DNA from 4 places in the Viridibacillus sp. FSL E2-0187 genome. Region 2 is predicted to be linked to each of the others. Evidence: riboswitches for the same ligand, from Rfam matches in the RefSeq annotation. Region 2 holds a riboswitch; each other region holds the start of a gene.

Region 1 (6,111 bases), 780 kb from region 2:
GACATTCAAAAATACATTGAATATGGATAAAGAAACGTGGAGAAGAGCAAGAGGTTGGGCTCTCTGGAAGGCTTTAATAACATACTCGGGAAATAAAAATACTAACAGAGCCATAGTAGAAGAATCATACAAGGTTATTAATATCATCGTAGAAGATTACGTAAGAGAGAAAAACGGTTAAATTTCTTTCCTTCCTAAGCATCAATCGAATAGAAGTAGAAATGTAATGAAGACAATTATACAAGCATTTTTTTGTTCATTGATAATACATATAATATTATTCATCTATACTTTTGTTGGGGATATATTAAAACAAAATTTTACAAGCCAAATATATTAAACGAATATGACCCTGTTGTTCAAACGGATCTGGTATTCGCTTTTATAGGTTATGGTTCCCCATTAGTCTTTTTAGGCATCTTGTTTATAAGTATTATCTATTATGTGCTTTTATTATTATATTGATAAAAAAATATATTAAACCTTATTTTAAATTACGCAGTTTGTAGTGAAAAATAAAGTAAGAGCGTTCATACAACACAAGTGCTGCTTAAATTAACTAATTCAAAGAAAATATTACTCCAAAAAGAATATATTAATGAACTTATAAATTGCTCTTACTTCAACGCAGGAGGTAGATAGATGAGGCTTATATTAGAACTGATTCGTATAATTTTTATTTTTTTACTTTTAGGTGGTATTATGGGAAGCATTGTAAAGCAAATTTACTCACAATTTGATATCAATGTAGATAATACTACTGGTGGTTGGTTAGTAGGGATTTCTATTCTTATGCTATTATTTGTCTTGTATCGTAATAAACTTCAGTTTTCAGGATTCTATAAGGCCAAGAATCAAGTGAAATTACCAAAAATAATGAGCTATACGTGTACTATTTTTGCTATTTCAATGCTATTTATAGCTCCATTTTTCGCATAAAATAATGCTTCATTTATCAATCAGCTGTTAAAAACTACACTAAAATATTTCTATAAAGTCGTTTGAAAATCTAAGTTTAACAACAATAACGTCTTATTACGGAGAAGTTAATACGGATTTGCAATTATCGGCTACGCTGAACTAAACATGTATTGCCGGAGTGAGACGGATTTAAGCATTTTGTTACGCGAATTGTTCAGCTGATAATATTGAATAATCTCACTTTGAGAAATTCCCAATTCTAGATTTACTTTTTATTTGAAGAATGGTACACTTAGTTCTGTTGAATAACAATATATTGTGTTCGTTTTATTAAGGTACTACTATATGTAGTTTAAAAGGGAAGTTCGGTACAATACCGACGCTGTCCCCGCAACTGTTAAGCTGACGATGATTAAAGCCACTGTGCATTCGCATGGGAAGGGGATCAAAGAATGAAGCAAAGCCAGGAGACCTGCCTATATGAAACAAATCAATCATTTCTTCGGGGAATAAGAAGTGGGAACGTAAACATTCTTATGTATTTTTAACGTTCCCATCTTAGGCTGTCTCTCTTAGAGATAGCCTTTTTATATAATGAAAAGAGGTATATATATGAAACTTTATACGAAAACAATCTGTCCTAAATGTCTTTGGGTAAAATCTGAATTACAACGTGCAGGACTTGAGCCAGAAATTGTGAACATTGATCACGATGAACAAGCAAAGCAAACAATTATTGATGCAGGCTTTTTAAGCGTGCCTGTTCTTGAATATAACGAAACATTTATAGGAGATGTAACGGAGATTGTTTCTCAAATTGAGCTGATTGCACAATGATTGTTTATGCAAGTCGTACTGGCAATGTCCGAAATATAGTCTCCAAACTAAAGGTAGAATCAATTGAAATCTCTGAGGGATTATTATTGAGCGAGCCTTATCTATTAATTACATATACTGACGGTTTAGGTGATATCCCTGTAAAAGTGACTCGTTTTTTAGAAGAAAACAAGGAATTGTGTAAGGGAGTAGTTGTCAGTGGCAACAGTAACTTCGGACATGCGGTATTTGGAGGTGCTGGTGAGAAAATCGCAGCAACTTATCATGTTCCCTTAGTGCGTAAGCTAGATTTAAGGGGATATCAAGCTGATTATGAAGCAATACAAACGTTTTATGAAACGAGGGTGATGGGATGAAAACATATTTAAAACTTAATAATGATGTACTGAATAGTTATAGCACAACTGGTCAATTAGAGTTAGAAAAAGATCGTGAAGCAACGCGCCGTTACTTTTTAGAATATGTAAATGTGCGTTTACGTTACTTTATTGATATCGAAGAAAAAATTCGCTATTTAGTCGATGAAGGTTACTATGAGAAAGAATTTATCGATATGTATGATATGGAATTTATTAAACAGCTGTACAAAAAAGCATATGATTATAATTTCCGTTTCCCATCCTTCATGAGTGCAAGTAAGTTTTACGATAGCTATGCAATGAAAAGTCGTGACGGGGAAGAAATTTTAGAAAAATATGAGGACCGTATTGTCATTATTGCTTTGTATTTAGCACAAGGTGACACTACACTAGCAGAACGTTCCGTCGAAGCTATGATGGAAGCATATCAACCTGCAACGCCAACAGCATTAAATAGTGGGAAGAAAGCACGTGGCGAATTAGTTAGCTGTTTTAAACTATCTATGGATGACTCCATGAATAGTATTGCTGAAAATATTGGTTATTGTTTGGAACTTTCACGCCTAGGTGGAGGAGTTGGGGTGAACTTAACGGATTTACGTCCATTAGGTGATCCAATTAAAGAGATTTTAAATCGTGCAAGCGGTGTTATCCCAGTAGCCAAACTACTAGAAAATTCATTCAGTTATTCAAATCAGCTTGGACAACGAAATGGTTCGGGAGTTGTCTATCTAAATGTATTCCATGCGGATATCGAAAATTTCATTTCATCAAAAAAACCGAATGCGGATGATAAAATTCGTCTAGCAACTCTATCAACAGGCATTATTATTCCAAGTATTTTCTTTGAACTTATGAAACGAGATAAAGATATTGTATTATTTAGTCCTTACGATATTTATAAAGAATATGGCAAGCGTATGTCTGAGATTTCAATTACAGAGATGTACTATGAGTTACTAGATAATCCGAATATCCGTAAGATTAAACGTTTGAATGCGCGTAAACTTTATACAGAAGTAAAAAAAGCGCAATTTGAATCGGGCTATCCGTTTGAAATTTTTGATGATAATGTTAACGAAGTACATCCACTCAAAAATATCGGTCGAGTGAAAATGTCAAACTTATGTACAGAAATTTTACAAGTACAGGAAACAAGCATTATTACTGACCAAGATAAACCAAATGAATACGGGCTAGATGTATCTTGTAACTTAGGTTCAATTGATATCCATGCAGCGAGTAAAGTAAAGGATTTTGAAAAGTTAGTCGATACAGCTATGCACCTTTTAACAAATGTGTCTCAAATGACGCACATAAAGAATGTTCCGTCTGTCGCAAAAGCAAATAAATTAATGCATTCAGTAGGGCTTGGTTGCATGAATCTACATGGCCATCTTGTTACCGAAGGAATCATGTATGGCTCGAAAGAATCTGTTGATTTTATGGATTGCTTTATGGAAGCGATGAACTATTATTCTCTCAAATCATCAATGGAAATTGCCAAAGAAAATGGCGAATCATTCTACCGATTTGAGGATAGTGATTATGCTTCAGGTATCTATTTCGATCAATATGTAAATAAAATCGAAGAAGAAGTATCACCTGTTGTGTTAAAAGCACTTGGAAATGTTCCAATCATAACGACAAAGATGTGGGAAACGTTAAAGCAAGATGTCATGCAATACGGTTTATTCCATTCATATCGTTTAGCTATTGCACCAACTGGTAGCATTTCATATATTCGTAGTTGTACGGCATCAATTGCTCCAAGTACAGAGCGTGTAGAGGTACGTGATTATGCGGATAGCCGAACAATTTATCCAATGCCACATTTAACAAATGAGAATAGTCATTTATATGTAGAAGCATACGATGTTAATCCATACGACTTAATCGACTTATACGCAGCTTCTCAAAAACACGTAGATCAAGGTATTTCGATGACGCTTTATGTAACTGACAATTGGACAACAGAACAATTGGCGAAAATTTACATTTATGCATGGACAAAAGGGATTAAGTCCGTTTACTATGTTCGTCAACGATTACAAAGCTTAGAGGAGTGTGTAGCATGTCAAATTTAATCTACGAGGCGGTCAATTGGAATAAGCCAACGAGTGAACTTGCACAAGTATTTTGGGACCAGCAATGGAAGCAAATTTGGTTCCCTGAAGAAATAGCAGTAAGTAAAGATGTCAAACAGTGGCAAAGTTTTGAGCATCAGGATACGTATAAAAAAGTATTTGCAGGATTAACGTTACTTGATACAGTTCAGACAAATATCGGGATGAATCGTGTTGCAGCATATACAACTGATTTACAAGAAAAGGCTGTTCTTACCGTTTTTGATGCTTTTGAGGCGATACATGCCAAATCCTATTCCTATATATTCACTACGCTTTGTACGAACGAAGAAATAGATGAGCTATTTGAATGGGTAAAGAAAAATGAATATCTACAATATAAGGCAAATAAAATTGGGGATATTTATAACAGTATTGAAGAAGGAGATTCAGAGAGTTTATGGAAAGCAATGTTCTCGTCCGTTATGCTCGAGTCTTTCCTTTTTTACTCTGGCTTTTTCTACCCATTGTATTTAGGCGGACAAGGTTTCTTGAGAAATAGTGCAGAAATCATTTCGCTTATTTTACGCGACGAATCAATTCATGGTGTAGCAGTTGGATTCTTTGCTCAAAATTTATTTAAGCAGTTTTCAAAAGAGAAACAAGAAGAGTTAAAATTATGGGGATATGAATTATTACTAGATTTATATCAAAATGAAATGAATTATACCGATGACGTCTATGCTGAAACAGGTTTATCTCCTGAGGTAAAAGCATATGTACGCTATAACGCCAATAAAGCGTTAATGAATGTCGGATTTGAATCAATGTTCCCAGAAGAAGAAGTTAATCCAATTGTTATGAATGGTATTCGTAATGAAGGCTCCACATATGACTTCTTTTCACAAAAGGGTTCTACGTATGCAAAAGCAAAAGTAGCACCTATTACAGATGACACATTTAATTTTAATCGTTAAGGATGAATAATAATGAACTTAGACGTAAAAATCAAAAGAATACACACTGATGCATTGCTTCCTATGCAAGCCAATCCTGGTGATGCAGGAATGGATCTCTACTCAATCGAAGCTGTAGAAATTCCAGCGGGAGAAGCCAAACTAATTAAAACAGGTTTGCAAATTGAATTACCACAAGGAACGGAAGCTCAAATTCGTCCGAGAAGTGGATTAGCATTAAAACATAGTGTAACTGTTCTTAATAGTCCAGGCACAATTGATGAAGGCTACCGAGGAGAAATCGGTGTTATTTTAATCAATCATGGTAAAGAAACATTTATAGTAGAAAAATCAATGCGTATCGCTCAAATGGTTATTCAGTTTGTCCCTTCAATTCAACTACTTGAAGTAAATGAGTTATCTCAGACGGTACGTGGAACAACTGGTTTTGGAGCGAGTGGTACCAAATAGGATTAATATATAACATTCAATCCAAAGCAAGAAGAGTAAAAGCACAAAAGGTCATCCTTTTGTGCTTTTACTAATTTTAAACATGTATTTTTAGTTGATTTGCTTGAAGTACTTTATTCCCGTTCTATTAGTAATATATGCGCTAGTCCAATACAGTATTCACGTCTCTTTTATAAGTTCATACAGTAGTGAACTCCGCTATATACCCGAAGCCCTTATATTGCTTATGCAATAGATAGTACACAGAAGCAGGATAATTATAATAATAATAACTAACTAAATAATTCATGATTTCACTAAATACAATATACGTACATAATAAATTAAGGGGAATCAAAATGAAAAACTATATTATCGTATTTATAGTTTTAATATTGATTAGTGGTTGCTCTCAAACAACTTCAAAAGAAAGTAAACAGTTTATTGAAATTATTGGTGATATATCGGTATCTAAAATTGAAGTTATTGATGGGCGAACTGGGAAAAGACATAATATAACTG
Region 2 (6,111 bases):
AAAAAATCTAAACCACTAATATTCTTGTGATAAACAGCGACATTTGATTGGTAAGAAATCGGTAAGTATACCGCTCGATCATGTAACGTTGATAAAATATCTGTATACAGCATTTTTCTTTCTTTTTCATCTGTAGTTAAAAGTACTTTTTTTATCTTCTCGTCAATTTCCTTCTTTTCTCGCAAACCCAATAATGCAGTATAATCTGGACCACCATTTTCCGAATCTGTTGTAATTGAGGCTAAATAAGAATGTGGATCAAAAGGCACGGCCCATGTCGATGTAAATAATATATCGTAATTTCCTTGGAATGCCGTTGTCCAGAAAGTATTCGTTTCCTGACTAGTTAACCTAATATCAATTCCTAGTTTTCTATAATCACCTTGGACAAATTCAGCAATCGACTTTTGGATGTTATCCGTACTATTAAATAGGAACTCTAGTTGAAGCTCTTTTCCATCTTTTTCTCTAAACGGTTTACCCTCTACCTTTTTCCACCCTGCTTCATCTAATAACTGTTCTGCTTTCGCAACGTCATAGTCATATGGATTTATATCAATTTTTGTGTATTCCAAAACAGGTGGGAACAAAGTATCTGCCTTTTTTTCCATACCATAAAAAATATTATCGATTACAGCCTGTTTATTGAAAGCATAATTGAGTGCTAATCGCACTTTATGGTCTTTAGTTGCTTCTTTGTTTGTGTTAAATAATAATGTTCTTGTAGCCGTAGGTTCTGATAATTTAGTTTCATATTTCCCCGAATCCTTTAAGAACTGGAAGGAATCCTGACTTATTACGCCATTTCCAAAAATAAAATCGAGTTCGTTTTTCTCAAATGCTAATACTCTAGATTCTCCGTCTGTAATAACTTTAACAACTACCTTATCTACTTTCGGTTTAGTGCCCCAATACCTTTCATTTCTTGTGAAAACTGCAAACTCATTCTTTTTATATTCGCTAAGTACCCATGGACCTGTCCCAATTTGAGATTTAAGTCCATCTTTAAATGTGTCTTGGCTGTCAGGAAAAGCAGCTTCTCCAACAAACCTCAAAGGTCTTATGTATGTTAATTCTTGAAGCGTTGGATAATAAGAATTATGAAGAGTAAGTTTAAATGTATATTCATCCACTGCTTCTGTATTTTTGATTTGGTTGATTAACTCTACCCATTCATGTTGTTTCCGATTATCTAAAATTGTATCGAAGTTTTTCTTAACAATTGCCGCATTAAACTTCGAACCATCAGAAAACTCAACATCCTTTCTTAGATGGAATACATATTCTTTACCATCATTCGAAATATCCCAGCTTTCCGCTAGCCAAGGTTGAATTTCCCCACCCTTCCCGTAGTAAACAAGAGATTCGTATACCATAGCTTGTGAAAAAAACTCATTTGGAAAATATGTATGTGGGTTTAAGTCGCCTATATCTCCAGTCATGGAAAAAGTAACAACTTTTGATTGATCTTTATCAGCAGTATTGTCTTGTTCTTTTGCTTTGTTACTACAACCAGTAATAAAAATCACGAGAATCACTAGTAGAATAGGGAAATTTCTTAGTCTATTATATTTTTTTATAAACATATTTACTCACCTTCATTTTCGGAATTTTCACTATTAAATATACTCAAATACAAAAAAGCATTCCTAACCCAATTAAAAAGGTCAGAAATGCTTATAGTTTCAGAACAAATTTGTCTCCTAGCACTCTAACACCTCCCTATCTCCCGTAGGTTAACAGCATTTTTAGAACAGGCAGGTCTTCTGACTTAGGTTCATCGCCTGCATGCGTCTTCCCGGATATTATCCAGTGACTTATGTGCATGAGGCTCACCCTTACAGCGGCGGGACCATGTCGGATTTTCACCGACTTCCCTTTTAAGTATTCGCTATTAAACAAATACACCTATTCCAATACTATATGTGATTTTTTATGAAAATAATAAAAGTTTTCCTAATATAAAGTATATTCGTTATTACAACTTAAAGCCATATCAATTTTAAGTCTTGTTATTTTTTAACTTCTAAGAATCAATTACTGTCCCAGACCTTTCAGCATAAAAAAGACCTTCTTATTGTTGAAGGTCTCTTCTATCCAGAAAATCACTTTGATGCAAGTTGTAATTTTTCTGTGTTTTTTATGAATTCATTGTAAGTATTGTTAATCCGAATAATTGTTTCAGAAGTATTAACGGCTTTATTTGTTAAAAGTGCTTTTTTGTTAGCTTCATTTAGCTTATTGTACGTAATATCGTATTGTGAGCCTGGACCACTGTTCTTCCAAGCCATAAACTGAATCGTTCTTCCTACTGACTCAAAAGTATTGTTTTTAATAGTTGGGTTGATTGCGCCACTAGCTAAAATTCCACGGGTACTAGCATTTCCATTTGCTACATTCCGGATTAGATTTTTTTCAATAACAGCATTCGTCCAATTCATGACACGAATAGCATCCAAGCGTGTTTTGTCAATTTGATTATTACGAATGATCACTTTATCATGATACATTTTACCTGAATATTTGTGGGTACCAATAGCTCTATCAAGATTCTTAAATTTATTGTTTTCAATTGTTATATTTTGATTTGGCGTTTTATCATACTTGCTCCATTTTTGACTCCACCCTGCTGTTGTTTTATCCGGTGTATCAATATTAATCGCTTCTTTGTTCTTGTTTGCTGATGCTTTGGAATTTGTAAACGTATTTTTTCGTATCACAACATTCTTAGAAGCATCTAGTTCAATAAAATGTCCAGAATACATATTCTTAAATTGGATGTTTTCCACTTTTATATTTTGGTTATGCCCCATGATCAAGGCAATGCTATCTTTCTCGTATTTCATATCAATCGTTACTTTACCTTCTCCTATGAAGGAAATATTCTTTTCACCATTATACTTGCCATATACACCCGATTTATTGGCTTTTGATGGTTTTATGAATTGAAAAATTGATTTTGAAGCTTTAAATTTACTCGTGCCAGTTTTCTGACCTTTGACAATACTTACACCATCATACATTTTTATAGTTACATTTGATGGAACATATAGCGTATTACTAATTGTGTAAGTTCCTTTTTTTAATACTAGCGTTCCGCCACCTTTTTTCTCCAATTTCTCTAGATAGGAACGTAGAACATAATAATGCTTGGTATTACTGTTATATGTAGTGTATTTCAACATCGTTTTATCCACCGGTACTGTTTTTGGTGAAATTGTATAAACGCTCTTTGAGGCAGCTTCTACAGAATTAGGCGTAACCCCTATCCATAAACTCAGCATCAACACAGTAGCCGCCACTAACGCACCCATTCTCTTGAATTGCATAATCATGTTGTAAAATTCTCCTTCTCAAAAATGTAATAATATTTTAGGATATTATCGACAGATTCCCATATACTTACTAACTAAATTTCGTATCACCCTATCACAATACCTAATACTTATTCACTATACATTGTTTTTAAACCGAACTCTACATGGAATGTTACAACTTAATGTAGAATATTATATTCGCATTAAGTTATCATGTTGTTTCTCAACTTGGAAGTGAAATTGAAAAAAAACTGAAACTTTTCTCATTAAAACACAATCTTACTTGAAAAATGAAAGGAAAATGAAATTTTTCAAGACACATTCTTTGTTAATATAAAAAGCATAAATACAAAAAAGTATTTACACTTGGAGGAAAATGTATTCTTCAAGATATAGTGGAGGAAAAAATGAGATTAGAAAAACAATTAATCAAAAAGATATATTATGAAACATTCCTAATAGAGAATGAAACACATCCACCTCTTCAAATACTTGGAGAAGTTTATTTAAACGAACAAAAAAATGAGATATCTGATGGATCTTATATACGTTTTGCACAAGGTGAATTTTATTATCACCATCAAGATTTTGAATCAGCTATTTTTAAATGGGAGAAAGTTAGTAATGAATTAGCACCATGGGCACAAAAAAATATTGCGGATGCTTACTTCGAACTTAACCAATTATCAGTTGCTGAAAATGTATATACCTCCATTACTACTGATAACAAAATACTTATGACCGAAATTATTCTGCAATTACTGTCTCTTTACATCGAGCAAAATAACATTAATTCAGCTTTCGCAGTTATTAAAGAAGCGGTTTCTTTAAATCCCGATTATCCAAACGTCACAACAATAGCACGTTCCTTTTATGAAGAACAGCAAGATTTTGACAGTGCAGTAGAGCTTGCTGTGAATGAGTTAATTCGAACAGAATCTTTACCCTGGTTTGAGGTTCTAAAAGAATATATCGATAACGGATTTACTAAAAATATTTCACCAGACTATTTTTATCAAGTATTAGTTACGTTAAATAATGTAGATCAAGTACAATTCACGCAAATTGTTTCATCACTTTGGCACAGCTATAAAAATGAACAAAATTACTTATTATGGCTTCAAACAATAAATGAATTTTTCTTACAGATCGAAATACATTCGTCCGATATATGGGACAAAATTTCTTCTCTTTACGAGGAAACGTACTTTGAATTAATTCAAGGTCAATATATGCTAAATCAATTACACGATATCATTCCAAATCTTTTAACAAATTGGTTAAAAGTAGTCAATCCGTCTCATTCGGTATTTCCATCATCAGCAGTATTGGCATGGAATGAAATTTTCCCTTCCAAAATAGATTCAGAACATCTAAAACATGCGGAAAACCTACTGACATATTCTATTAATCATGTGAATGGCTTAGAGTATAGTTTACATCTGTTTGAATCTATTACACAGTGGGCACAAAAAAATGATTTAGAAATGAGTAATCGATTTAGATGGTTAGTTGAGGAGCTTGTAGATTTAAGAACAAATCGCATTTTAGTAACTGGAACTTCAGGAAACGGAAAAGCTTCATTTATTAACTCTATACTTGGAGAAAATATATTAGAAAATTCAACTTCAAATGTAGTTGTCTTTAAAAATGAATCTCATACAGAAATTAATGCTATAACAGATTCAACAATTACAACAACTGAGGATTTCTCTGATTACCAAACCATGATGTCTCTACAACGCCAAACATATGGAGATAGAGCATGTGTTGAATTTAAATTACCATGTAAATTTTTAAATAAAAATAAACTTACATTCGTTGTTACTCCTAGTTTTAATAGAAACAACGACAATCGAGATGAGACATTCGAATATTTAAATTCTGTAGACGAATTATTATTCGTATTGAATGCGGACTCGCCTTTTACTGACAAGGAACGTGACATTCTATTAAGTATTCGAGAACATACACCAAATCTACAAATTCATTTCTTATTAAATAAAATCGACAACATTTACAGTGAAGCTGAAATAAAAAGGGTTTTACATGATACACAAATGAGAATAAACGCATATTTCCCTAATGCGAGCATTTTCCCTTACTCTTCGTTATATACAAATCGTCAACAACTAAACGATTTAACTGAGTTTATTCATTTTAACTTTAACCATAAAAATATCGATACAGAACGAACTAAAAAGCTATTGTTTTTCATTCGAAAAACAATTAAATATCTTTTAGACAAACGCGTCGAGATGGAAAATAGCATAGTAGACTCTATTAAGTGGAATGAAGATATGTTAGTGAAACTAAATGGTTTTATTAATAACCTTACTGCTCTTGAGAAGGAAAAAATTCAATTAATAACAGAATCATATCGTACAATGAAATACGAAATTGCTAATGATCTAACAGAAAATATTCCAAAAATATTGCAGAGTTGTTCTGATTTAATTAGTGAAGAGAGTGATTTCGGGCAAATTGACATCGAACTAAATACAGCGATGAACGAAAGAGTTCAAAAATATCTAGAACAAACTGTGTTACCTAACCTGGCTCGCTCTATGCAAAATTGGATTGCAATTTCAAATAACGAGTTCCTTCAAAGTCAATCGTATTTAGAAGAAATCAGTGAAGGACTTAATTCTTTATGTGGAGAAAATCGAATACAGTTAGAATGTGACTTTAAAGTGCTTGATGACTGGCACAGAGATACTGATAGAATGACAACTAGAATACAAATGGAAGAAGTAAATATTTTGCGCCGATTTACTCCAGCACAATTTTTACT
Region 3 (6,111 bases), 640 kb from region 2:
ATCCCAAATCTTGCCCACTAGTGGATGTATCCGATATTGGGTCATTTACACCTAACTCTATTGCTCCTGGTTCAGATATTCGCAAAGATATACCGAGATATCGAATATATCGTGATGGTGTTTTCACTGAAGAAGTAACCGATGTTACAGATTATTGGGAAGATGATATGGTTTGTTTTCTATTAGGATGTAGCTTTACTTTTGAAACGCCACTACTTGCAAGTGGAATTCCAGTAAGACATATTGAAGAAGGTTGTAATGTACCTATGTATAAAACGAATATCCCATGCGAAAAAGCAGGTATTTTTGAAGGCCCAATGGTTGTTAGTATGCGTCCTATGAAACATGCTGACGCAATCCGAGCTGTACAAATTACTTCTCGCTTCCCAGATGTTCATGGTGCCCCAGTTCATATTGGCGATCCAAGCCAAATTGGGATCACAGATGTGAATATGCCTGATTTTGGAGATGCTGTAACAATCAAAGAAGACGAGGTACCAGTATTTTGGGCTTGTGGCGTTACACCTCAAGCAGTAGCGATGGAAAGTAAACCAGCTATTATGATTACCCACGGACCCGGTTGTATGTTCATCAGTGATTTAAAAGATGATAAATTAAGCGTACTTTAAGTTTTAAAGCGCCTCCAAGTTAGAAAGTTAACTTAGAGGCGTTTTTTATATGTGTTTTACTTATATTTTCCTTAACATCTTGTCACTGCAAGTGATGTTTTTTCTTAGCTAATCCTCCTTTTTTGATTCCAAAAATACTATTTATGTAAATATATCCATTAAATATATAAATAGGTATTATTATATCAATATTTTTTAGTTTACATAATATTATTATGTAAACTAAACTCTATACTTTCAATTTTTTAAACGAGAACGTATTATTATTAAAGCAACTTATTTTTGATATGTTGTGATTTGTCATAAAGGAGATTGTTATATGAATGATAAGCGATTTAAAATTGCGCATCGGGAAGCTATCATTGGGGTGATTCTTGTAATCATCAACTTCAGTATTTGGTTTGGCTTTGCTTATGGGATGGGCTCAGGAGATCCTTCTTCTTATACATATGTATTTGGTTTTCCAGCATGGTTTTTCTATAGCTGTATTGCAGGTACTATTTTCATGGTCATCCTGATAGTTTTTGTTATTAAATTCCTCTTCACAGAAGTGTCATTTGACGATGAGGAGAGTGAACACAAATGATACATTGGCAAGTAATTATTCCATTAGTTGTTTTTCTTGTACTTATATTTGGAATTGGGATATGGGCAAATCGCCAAGTCATGCAATCAAATTCGTTCTTGCAAGAATATTTCCTTGGCGGACGTGAAATGGGTGGCTTCTTACTAGCGATGACAATGATGGCCACTTACGGTAGTGCAGGTAGCTTTATTGGCGGACCAGGTGTTGCCTACAATACTGGCCTAGGTTGGGTACTTTTGGCGATGGCCCAGTTACCAGCAGGTTATTTCGTTCTAATGATTCTCGGTAAAAAATTTGCAATTATTGCTCGTAAATATCAAGCAATCACACTAATTGATTTTTTACGTGAACGATATCAAAGCAAAACGGTTGTCATAGTATCTGCAGTTAGTATAATTCTATTTTTATTTGCTTCCATGGCTGCACAGTGGATTGGTGGAGCGCGATTAATAGAGTCATTAACCGGCTTAAACTATTCAGCTGCATTGTTTATCTTTGCAGGTGCTGTATTAATATATGTGATTATTGGCGGTTTCCGTGCAGTCGCATTAACGGATGCAGTACAAGGTTCAGTAATGGTCATTGGGACAGTCATTTTACTTGTCGCAACGGTTATTGCTGGTGGTGGAATTTCAAATATAATGAGTGATTTAGTCGCTGAAAATCCGAATCTTGTATCTCCTTATGGTGCAGATCGTAGTTTAACGCCATTATACGTATCGACATTTTGGATTTTAATTGGGATAGGTGTTATAGGCTTACCTCAAATTGCGGTTCGTGCCATGTCATATAAAAACTCAAAAGGCATGCATTCAGCCATTATTATTGGCACAATTGCACTGGCTACAGTTATGTTTGGCATGCATTTAATTGGTGTACTAGCACGTCCTGTACTACCAGGGGTAGAAATAGGTGATAAAGTGATGCCTTTACTGACTTTAAAAGTATTACCACCTTATTTAGCAGGAATTGTACTTGCTGCTCCTATGGCAGCAATCATGTCTACGGTCAATGCTTTACTTATTTTAGTAAGTTCAACTGTTGTAAAAGATATTTACTTAAACTATATAAAACCAACTGCTTCAGACGCACAGATTAAAAAGGCAAGTTTCTATGTGACTACAGTTATTGGAATAGCTGTGGTACTAGTAGCTCTACGACCACCAGATTTACTTATCTGGCTGAACTTATTTGCTTTTGGTGGATTGGAATCTGTATTCCTATGGCCGGTTATATTCGGTCTATATTGGAAAACAGGAAACAAATACGGTGCGATTGCTTCAATGATTATCGGGATTTCATCATATATCTACATCGATCAAATAATGCCAAGTGTATTAGGTATGCATACGGTTACGTTGCCTATTATCTTATCTTTAGTAGCATTTGTTGTAGTAAGTCTTGTTACGAAGGACAAAGTTAAGAATGAGACCTCAATTATTTAATAAAAAACACCAAACTTTCAATTACAAAGTTTGGTGTTTTTTATATGGAAAAATAGGATAAAAATTTTCGTTAGAATAATTGACAGATAACTCAAACTGTTATATATTAATAAAAAATAATAAATTTGTTATATAACAGGAGGTTTCACATGGAAATGTATAGAGAAGGTTATGAAACGTATTGTCTTGCTTGTGAAAATTATGGTATGGAGTCAATGAATTTTTATCTTTATGTGAAAAACTTAACAGTAGAACAGTTAAACGCATTCAATCAACATACGAAGGGAAGCGATGATTACGAAGTCTGATGCCATAGCAATTTTATAAAAACCCTACCCGTTGCTCAAAACAGGTAGGGTTTTGTCATGTTTCTGTTAAATTAAGAGAAAAAAGTCTGAATTTTATTACAATACAAAAATCTAATTTACAATCTAAAACTTTTATGAAATACTTTAGATTAATAGACAATTAAATATTTCTTATAAGAGTGCTTATGTTCATCATAAGCTAAAAGGGAAATCGGTGTAAATCCGATGCAGCCCCGCTACTGTAAGTGTGGATGAAATTGTTGCGAACCACTGGTGCATGTTTAATGCGCTGGGAAGGAACAAGAGTAAATAGATACACAAGCCAGGAGACCTGCTTTTATAATGTAGTTTCAATCTTCGAGGGGGAGATTTGGAGCATCGAAGGCCTTTTTGTATATAACTGTACATTTTTTTGGCATTTCGCCGTCCAAATTCTCTTTACATTGCGTAAAGGGATATTTTTTTGCCCTTATATATATGTTCATCCTTTTGAAGCAAAAACTACAAATAATTCACAAAAAGATATGGGGGATTTCAACATGTACACAAGTAAATGGGTAAGAAAATGGGTAGCACCAATCGGCATGGCAAGTTTATTAGCCTTTTCACAACTACCGGGACAATTGTCAACAGTAAACGCTGCAGAAAATACTTCAGCGACAGTTCAAGTACCAGCGAAAGATGTCAGTTATAAAAACGTTCTAAATTCAACAGCGGCATTTTTACTACAACAAGTGCCTAACCCGTCATTTGGTGATGAAGACTATGTAACAGATTTCGCTCGTGCTAGCGTACCAGTTCCATCTAAATACTATGAAACTTACTATAACAACCTTGTTAAAGAGGTTAAAAGTAAAGATGGTAAAATTTCTGAAGACGTTGGTAAATATTCAAAAGTCATTATTGCATTAACAGCAATCAACAAAGATCCACGTAATGTGGGAGGTTATGATTTAGTTAAATCTATGTATGATACATATTTGGCTACTGAAGAAGCGAAAAAATTAACTAATGGGAATAAATTTCATTTCTTAAACGCTATTGATACGAAAAATTATGATTTATCAAATGAAGCGAAATACGCTGAGATTACAAGAACGAAATTGGTAAATGATTTAGTAAAAGATCAATTTGAAGATGGATCATTTGCATGGTCTCTAGATTATGGGTCTGATAAAGATTCAACGTCAATGACGGCTACTGCTTTAGCACCTTATACAAAGGATGACAAAGTAAAAGCAGCAGTTGAAAAAGCAAATGATTATTTAGGTAAAGAACTAGGTGAACAAGGCGGCTTCTACTCAGAGTGGGCAAAAGGTGACAGTCCTGAAACGGTATCTCAATTCATCATCAATTTAACTTCTAATCAAACAAATCCAAAGACGGATCCACGTTTCATTAAAGGTGATGGTAACTGGGCTGTTTCTAACCTAGTAAATTTTGTAGATAGTGCTACGGGTGGGTTAAAGAGTGGTTTATCACTTAAAATTCCAAACTTAATGTCTTCAGATCAAGGATTACGTGCACTTGCTGCATATAATCGTCTAGAAAACGACAAAAACCGTATTTATGATATGTCAGATGCTGCAGAATCTATTAAATTCTACGCAGTAGATATTGCTGCACCGGTAGTGGAGTCTGTTGGTGATAGCGCAACTGTTGTTAAAGGAAAAGCTACTGCAAATGCTACAGTTTATATTTACAATAACAATAATTTATTAAATAAAGCTAAAGCTGATACTAAAGGGAATTTCTCAGTAACAATTAAAAAACAAGCGGCTGGAAGCAATATTATTGCAATCGCAGAAAATGCTGATGGTGTAAGAAGTAACAATGCCTCGATAGTTGTTAAAGACATTACAGCACCATTACTAGCAACAGCTAACATAGTTAGTGATCAAACAACTATTGTTAAAGGCAAAGCAGAATCTGGTGCGAAAGTTACAATTTATAACGGCTCTAAGTTACTAGCATCAACAACTGCTTCTGCGAAAGGCACATATTCTCTAACAATCAAAAAACAAAAAGCGAATTCAACATTGAAAATTTATGTTACAGATGCTGCTAAAAATAAGAGTAAAGCATACACATTAACTGTAGTAGATAAAACGGCTCCTAAAGCCCCTTCAGTTAAAAAAGTAACAAAATCAACTACTAAAGTGACTGGTACTGCTGAAAAAGGTGCAAAGGTATATGTATTAAAAGGCAAGACGTCTATCGGTAAAGGCACTGTAAATAGTAAAGGTCAATTCACTGTGAAAATTAAAAATCAAAAGGCTAATTCGAAATTAACAGTCTATGCCAAAGACAAAGCCGGCAACAAAAGTAATGCTACAAAAGTAACAGTTAAAACGAAATAATTTGAAAGAATTAGGAAGGGTGTTGGAGTTAATCTCCAGCACCCTATTCCCATCTATAAGAAGAGGTGCGATAAATGAAAAAATTAATACCATTATGGCTAATGATGATCTTCTCATTGGTTATTATCACTGGCTGTAAGATTCAATCTGTTGAAGAATATAATAATCAGACTGAACAAGAGCAGAGTGTTAAGGGAGCAAGTGAGACTAAGATAATCGTTAAAGGAGATAACGGTGATGTATCAACAAAGGAAGAAATAGAAAAGGATTCTACAATAGAGGCTAAAAAGCCAGATAACGAAGAAGAGGAAAAGAGCGAAACAAAGCAAAAAGAACTAAAAAATGAAGCAGAGGTAACGTCAAAAAAAGAGAACCCAACTAGCAAACCTAAAACTGAGTCAACATCAACTTCGAAAACACCTAGTAAAGATACTTCGACTAGTTCAAATAAAGAAAAGCCAGATAAAAGTCCAGCACAATCTAAAGATAAAACACCAGAAAAAGACCAAAAGCCCGACAAGGTTAAAAAACCAGAAAATAATAACGTCGCTCAAAAGCCAAGTAAGCCTAATAAAGAAGATGAAAAGAAAAAAGAATATGTAACTATTTCTATTAGTGCTGCAACTTTGCTAACGCATTGGGATATGTTAAAACCTGCGTTACAGAGTGAAAAATACGTGCCGAAAAATGGTGTAATTTTAAAGTCTACGAAATATGAGATCTTAAACGAAGACGAAACGGTTTGGTCTATTATTAAACGAGCTACAAAAGAACATGGTATTC
Region 4 (6,111 bases), 2.1 Mb from region 2:
GATAAAGAGTTTACGCGCTATCGATTTAAAACGATTGCAGAATGATCAAAAGGCATTTATCATAATCAAAACTTACGCCCAATAAAAGAATCAAGCGCAACGATTCTCTTAAGAAAAATGATATTGCTTTTTCGTAATACGACTAAGCAACACAACAAAGACCATTCTTTTCCTTATTTTCATTTACTATAAAAAAAACAGGGCGAAGTATCTTAAATAATAGTCAAACAAAAAACACTCAGGATATGAACATTCTGAATGTTTTTGTTATATTATTCAACGTCAACATCATAAAATACTGCCTCTGTATGAGGATTAGCAAATTGTTGTATCACTTCTTCAGAATATGCTCCTGTAACTTTATTAAAGCGCACCTCAAAGCCGTAATCCCTAACCTCTATGCTGCCATTCCCATCGTTATCATAATAGCGCATAGAGAACCATTTTAATTTCCCCTCTTTATTAGCAGCATGATTTTTTAAAAATGCACGATTATCATCTTTTAAGGGAATTCTTTGGATTTTTATAAGACCTTCATCTTTAGAGACATCTGCTATTTTTTCCAATTCTTCAATAACCCCATGTTCTTCTTGCCAACTTTGAATTTCTACATCTACACACTCTTTTGTGAATTCATCGCAAAGAATTACCCAAAATGGATATGTTTCCTCAAAACTTGCATCAACTTTTACTTTTTCCTGGTCGACTGTTATTTTTACATAACCTAGCATAAGTTCACCCCTTTTGGAGTTTCATCCAATTGCATGCGCTCTTAACCATTTTGTGATTGACTGCACTAGGGAAAAAATGAGTATAGTCATTAAAATACCATGTTTCCACATGCTTATTAAATGCCTTTAAGCTTTCTTCAAGCAATAAAGCATGATGCAATCCAACGTTTTCATCCTTTTTACCATGAATAATTAATACCGGTGCATTTAATTTTTTTATCTCAGCAATTGGTGAACGCTCTTCATATGCCGCAGGTATCTTAGTAGGTGATCCGCCTATTACCCTTTTCATCATTCTGCGCATATCTATACGTTCTTCATACGTAAATTTAGGATTAGAAACGCCTGCCCAAGTCACAATAGATGTAATGTCATCTCGCAAAATCCCAGTCCAAAGCGCCATCAAACCGCCTCTAGAAAATGCGAATATATGAATGCGATGTGTATGACAATATTGTTTTAATACATCGACACCGTTTACTGCATCATAACGGTCATTTCCACCAAATTCATCTCGACCTTCTCCCCCACGATTTCCGCGGTAATACGGCGCAAAAACAACTAATCCTTGCGATGCAAATTGTGCAATACGAGCAGGTCGAACCATACCAATACCTTGCATACCACCACGTAGATAGAGTAGTCCTTCATAAATACCCTTTGCGACTGGCTCTGCAAGTAATCCTTTCACTCGTAAACCTTCTGACCAATATGTAATTTCAGTTAGACGAACTTTGGGATTTGGAGACGGATAATCACGACGACTTTCAACGAAGCCATTTATCTTCACGCTCACTCACCTTCTCCAACATTTTTTTCATCCCTGCATCTTTCATGTAGAAGCTTAGTCGATCACTATTATGTAACTCTTCATCTGATAGCAATACAGCTCCATTCGTTTCAAATTTCCGCTGAATGTCATCAATTCCCAAGACATTTGCCACATAAACTGCTTTACTAAATGGAAACTCATCATGAACATAGTATGTTGCTAACCACTCGATCTCATGAATGATGGCACCTGTTTCTTCATATACTTCCCTTTTTGCAGCTTGTTCTAACGTCTCTTCTCCTTCTACTTTACCACCTGGAAATTCAAGACCCCGCTTTGGATGATCCGTTAATAACCACTGTTTATGATATTTAGCCAAGACTAGTACATGCTTAGGCGCCATGTTAAAAGCATTTTTCTTAAAAGATAATTCAACACCATTGCCGTTTAAATCCGTAAATGTAAACATACCTTCGATCACTCCCTATTGCTCTAAGTGTAACGAAGGTATGTTTTTCAATCAACTATAATATGGCATTTGTTCGATTAGTTGCTTCGTTTCAGTATCACCAAATTCGTGAACAAGTGCATACAGTTTCTTTAAACGTAGATCAACTTCATCGTTTTCCTGATCTAAATGGTATGGAATGTAAGGTAATTGAGCTCTCCATATACTCTTCCCATCAAAGTATTCCGCTTGATTAAATAGTTGGTCAAAAATTTTTATATATTGAGGTTCAATCTGAAGTTTAAATTCCCATGGGGATTCGTCAGGAGAAGTATAGTAACGCTGATTTGCAATTGAAACGTAAAGCGTAATGGGTTTATTCATCATATCATCCTCTTTTTTAATATAGGATAACCTAATCTATATCAATTATACTTTGACGTCCATCAAACATAGCAATTTTCATTTGTTGATCAATAGAGAAAGGTTGTTTATGTATGGTTTCTAAAACTAATTTATACAATGTTTTATAAAAGCATTTCTTTATAATGCTCTACACTGATAAACGTAGTATGAATAAAACGTAAAAATCCGCCTCTACTAATCTTAAGTAAAGGCGGATTCAAAATTTTTATTTTCTTTCTCAAGCAACTTATATCAAATTTTATTTTTTGACAAATTGGATTAGCTTGAATGATGCTCTTTTAGTTTACACTTTGTACACTTCGTTTTCTTAACAATTTCGCAGTGTTTACCATTATCTCAAGTGCTGCTAAAGTTTCATCGGTTTTTCGTGTTTTTAAACCACAATCCGGATTAATCCAGCACTGTTCTGGTAAGAGAACTTCAAGACTGTCAGTTACTACAGCTACCATTTCATCTATTTCAGGAACTCTTGGACTATGAATATCGTATACACCTAAACCAATACTATTTGTATATGTTGCATTTTTGAAAGCCTCAATAATTTCACCATGACTTTTCGATGTTTCAATTGAAATAACATCCGCATCAAGTGCACGAATTGGCTCAATAAAATCATTAAATTCACAATAACACATATGCGTATGAATTTGTGTCTCATCTTCAACTCCTGAAGTAGCTAATTTGAAAGCATCGACGGACCAATCCAAATAAGCATCATGTTTTGAAGCTTTTAATGGTAAACCCTCTCTAAGTGCAGGTTCATCTACTTGAATAATACGAATACCAGCAGTCTCTAATGCTTCAATTTCCTTACGTAGTGCTAAGGCAATTTGCTGAGCTACTATACTACGTGGAACATCGTCACGAACAAATGACCAATTTAAAATCGTAATAGGCCCGGTCAACATACCTTTAACAGGTTTAGTTGTTAACGATTGTGCGTAGACTGTTTCGTCGAGCGTCATTGGTTTTTCCCACCTAACATCTCCATAAATAATTGGTGGTTTAACGCAACGTGATCCATATGAAACGACCCACGCTTTTTCTGTAAATGCAAATCCTACAAGCTTTTCTCCAAAGTATTCAACCATATCTGTTCTTTCAAATTCACCATGAACTAAAACATCAAGTTCTAGTTCTTCTTGGTACGCAATCCATTTTTTTATTTCATTTTTTATGAAATTATCATGTTGTTCCTTATCAATTAGTCCTTTTTTAAGCTGTGAACGATTGCGCTTCACTTCAGCTGTTTGTGGGAAGCTACCAATTGTTGTTGTAGGAAAGTCTGGTAGTTGTAAAAGCCTTTGTTGACGATCTTTTCGAATAGCATATGCTGATTGACGTGTTATTTGAATTTCACTCAACCTTTTAATATTCTTCAGTACTTCTTCTTGTTGACGTACTGAACTGCTATTTAGCAATTCTCTTGTCAATCGATTTTGTTCAAAAGCCACTTGATTTGCATCACGATTATTTGTTAAAGCGTTTTTCAAAATAGCTAACTCTTGTAACTTTTCGTTTGCAAATGCTAAGTTTTCATATAGCTCTTTTGGTAATTTCGTTTCTGCTGTTAGACTTACTGGCACATGCATTAGGCTACATGACGGCTGAATCCACAGATGATTGGGGGAAACTAAACTTTCTAATTCAATTAGCAATTTAAATGATTGTTGTAAAGGAGTAATCCAAATGTCACGACCATTAATAATACCCGCTGCTAGAACTTTATCATTTGGAAATCCAAATTTTTTGATATTAGAAATATTCTCTTCTAGACCATGTACAAAGTCTAGCCCGATGCCTGCTACAGGTAATTTAATCAATTCTTCATACCATTCTGCTGACTCAAAATATGTTTGTAATAGCAAATTGCTGGAGTAATTATCAGGGTTTAGTTGTTCATATATTTCTGAGATTATTTTCATATCTTCCTTAGATAAAGAAGTTGATAGAATTGGTTCTTCTATTTGAATCCATTTTGCACCGGCTGCAGAAAGATCACTCAACAGTTGACTATAGACATTGATTAACTGAAGTAAATATGACGGCTTATTCAGCGTAGCAACTTCTTTTGTTAAAAAATAAAATGTCCCTGGGCCTATGATGGTAGGCTTTAGCTCTGCATTAAAGTTTTCCTTCGCTTCTAAATAATAGCGCAATGGTTTATTGTCCAATAATTTTAAAGTTTGTCCTTCATACTCAGGTACAATATAGTGATAATTCGTATTAAACCACTTTGTCATTTCACTTGCAGGAGCAGATTGATTTCCACGTGCCATCGCGTAGTAAGTTTCTAGAGATACTAAATCTGAATTCCATTTATAACGTGCGGGAATAATTCCAAACATTGCTGCTAAATCTAACATGCGATCGTAGTATGTAAAATCACCTACGGTTACTATGTCAATCTTTGCATCTAGCTGAACTTGAATATTTGCTAATCTATACTCTTTCATCTGTACTTCGAATTGTTGTTCACTTATTTCTTTTGACCAAAAAGCTTCGATAGTTTTTTTCCATTCACGATTTGGCCCGATATATGGATATCCAATAACTGTACTTTTCATCTTTCCATCCCCCAATTCAATAAAAAACCACCATCTAATGAAAAACATTAAAAGGTGGTTGATGATTTTTAAAATAGTAAATACCGAAAAAAATCAGGAATAATAAAAGAAGACACACTATTCCCTTTCAAATTCGCTTATCGTACTAGGATATAATAATCCTTGAAAAAATCTCTCTAACACCCCCTATCCGCGTAGGTTTTTTGGTGTGTACTAAACTAAGGCAGGTCTCCTGGCTTGTCATCATCGCTTACTTTTCCTTCCCATTACAAATCTAACAGTGGATTTAAAAGTTTGCTCCTACATACAGTTGCGGGACAGCATCGGATTCTAACCGATTTCCCTTTTAAGCGACTATCAATTTAAAATAGCGCACCTTAGCCTACACGATATTTAATTGTTCACTTACTATAACACACAAACTTTAATTTGTTCAGTATATTCTAAATTTAACAATATTTATATTTTTATGATTACCAAACCGTTAAATTTGGTTATCAGTATAAATATCAGTTACACTTTCATCTCTTCTTCAATACTAACTTCAATCAAATCATTTGAGTAATATACCAGTTCGTTATACACACTTGAATATGCCTTTTCTAGTTTACCTAATTCTTCTTCAATATTTTCAATTCCACTATTTTCAATGGAGCTTTCAATCATGTTTTTCGCCTGCAATAAAGTACAAACTGTATCTGTAACTTGTGAAAGCATCACCATCGATTTTAACTGTAATTTAAACTCTTCAATATTCATTCATATTCCCCTTATCTCTTCATTAAAAAAACACCTTTTATCAATTAATAAAAGATGTTTTTATGATTAATTAATATGTTCCCTGTTGCGACAATACGTACTAGAATAAACGTTTCTATATTTAGAAACAGAAGTTTTTATCACTTCTAAATCCTCATTAGTCCAAACGCTTTCTCTAATACGCTGTCGTACAGTGATCATATAAATAGGGTTTCTATTCATTATCACATAACACCTCCTATCCACGTAGGGTTTTGGTGTGTACTAAACTAGGCAGGTCTCCTGGCTTGTCATCATCACTCACTTTTTCCTTCCCATTACAGTTCTAACAGTGGATTTAAAAGTTTGCTCCTACATACAGTTGCGGGACAGCATCGGATTCTAACCGATTTCCCTTTTAAGCAGCTA

The links. Region 2 has a riboswitch for cobalamin ahead of nikA (nickel ABC transporter substrate-binding protein). Riboswitches for the same ligand answer to the same signal wherever they lie in the genome.
Region 1: it holds a riboswitch for cobalamin, as region 2 does, so the genes downstream of both, MHH85_RS08825 (glutaredoxin family protein) here and nikA (nickel ABC transporter substrate-binding protein) in region 2, are expected to answer to the same signal.
Region 3: it holds a riboswitch for cobalamin, as region 2 does, so the genes downstream of both, MHH85_RS09555 (Ig-like domain-containing protein) here and nikA (nickel ABC transporter substrate-binding protein) in region 2, are expected to answer to the same signal.
Region 4: it holds a riboswitch for cobalamin, as region 2 does, so the genes downstream of both, metE (5-methyltetrahydropteroyltriglutamate--homocysteine S-methyltransferase) here and nikA (nickel ABC transporter substrate-binding protein) in region 2, are expected to answer to the same signal.

What each region holds. Positions count from the first base shown of each region.
Region 1 is NZ_JBBOVG010000001.1:1,829,028-1,835,138, forward strand. It holds gene MHH85_RS08815 (aminoglycoside phosphotransferase family protein) at 1-181, shown strand, start outside; gene MHH85_RS08820 (hypothetical protein) at 643-939, shown strand; cobalamin riboswitch at 1,238-1,415, shown strand; gene MHH85_RS08825 (glutaredoxin family protein) at 1,534-1,758, shown strand; gene nrdI (class Ib ribonucleoside-diphosphate reductase assembly flavoprotein NrdI) at 1,755-2,114, shown strand; gene nrdE (class 1b ribonucleoside-diphosphate reductase subunit alpha) at 2,111-4,204, shown strand; gene nrdF (class 1b ribonucleoside-diphosphate reductase subunit beta) at 4,192-5,160, shown strand; gene dut (dUTP diphosphatase) at 5,173-5,610, shown strand; gene MHH85_RS08850 (hypothetical protein) at 5,949-6,111, shown strand, end outside.
Region 2 is NZ_JBBOVG010000001.1:2,610,075-2,616,185, forward strand. It holds gene nikA (nickel ABC transporter substrate-binding protein) at 1-1,586, opposite strand, end outside; cobalamin riboswitch at 1,740-1,927, opposite strand; gene MHH85_RS12810 (right-handed parallel beta-helix repeat-containing protein) at 2,106-3,335, opposite strand; gene MHH85_RS12815 (dynamin family protein) at 3,725-6,111, shown strand, end outside.
Region 3 is NZ_JBBOVG010000001.1:1,974,043-1,980,153, reverse strand. It holds gene MHH85_RS09575 (putative hydro-lyase) at 1-629, shown strand, start outside; gene MHH85_RS09570 (YhdT family protein) at 949-1,215, shown strand; gene panF (sodium/pantothenate symporter) at 1,215-2,660, shown strand; gene MHH85_RS09560 (transcriptional regulator) at 2,810-2,968, shown strand; cobalamin riboswitch at 3,129-3,321, shown strand; gene MHH85_RS09555 (Ig-like domain-containing protein) at 3,508-5,328, shown strand; gene MHH85_RS09550 (DUF4430 domain-containing protein) at 5,403-6,111, shown strand, end outside.
Region 4 is NZ_JBBOVG010000001.1:463,756-469,866, reverse strand. It holds gene MHH85_RS02305 (hypothetical protein) at 273-731, opposite strand; gene MHH85_RS02300 (alpha/beta hydrolase family protein) at 736-1,521, opposite strand; gene ytkD (RNA deprotection pyrophosphohydrolase) at 1,499-1,972, opposite strand; gene MHH85_RS02290 (transposase) at 2,024-2,338, opposite strand; gene metE (5-methyltetrahydropteroyltriglutamate--homocysteine S-methyltransferase) at 2,656-4,944, opposite strand; cobalamin riboswitch at 5,150-5,339, opposite strand; gene MHH85_RS02280 (hypothetical protein) at 5,458-5,703, opposite strand; gene MHH85_RS02275 (hypothetical protein) at 5,770-5,931, opposite strand; cobalamin riboswitch at 5,959-6,111, opposite strand, start outside.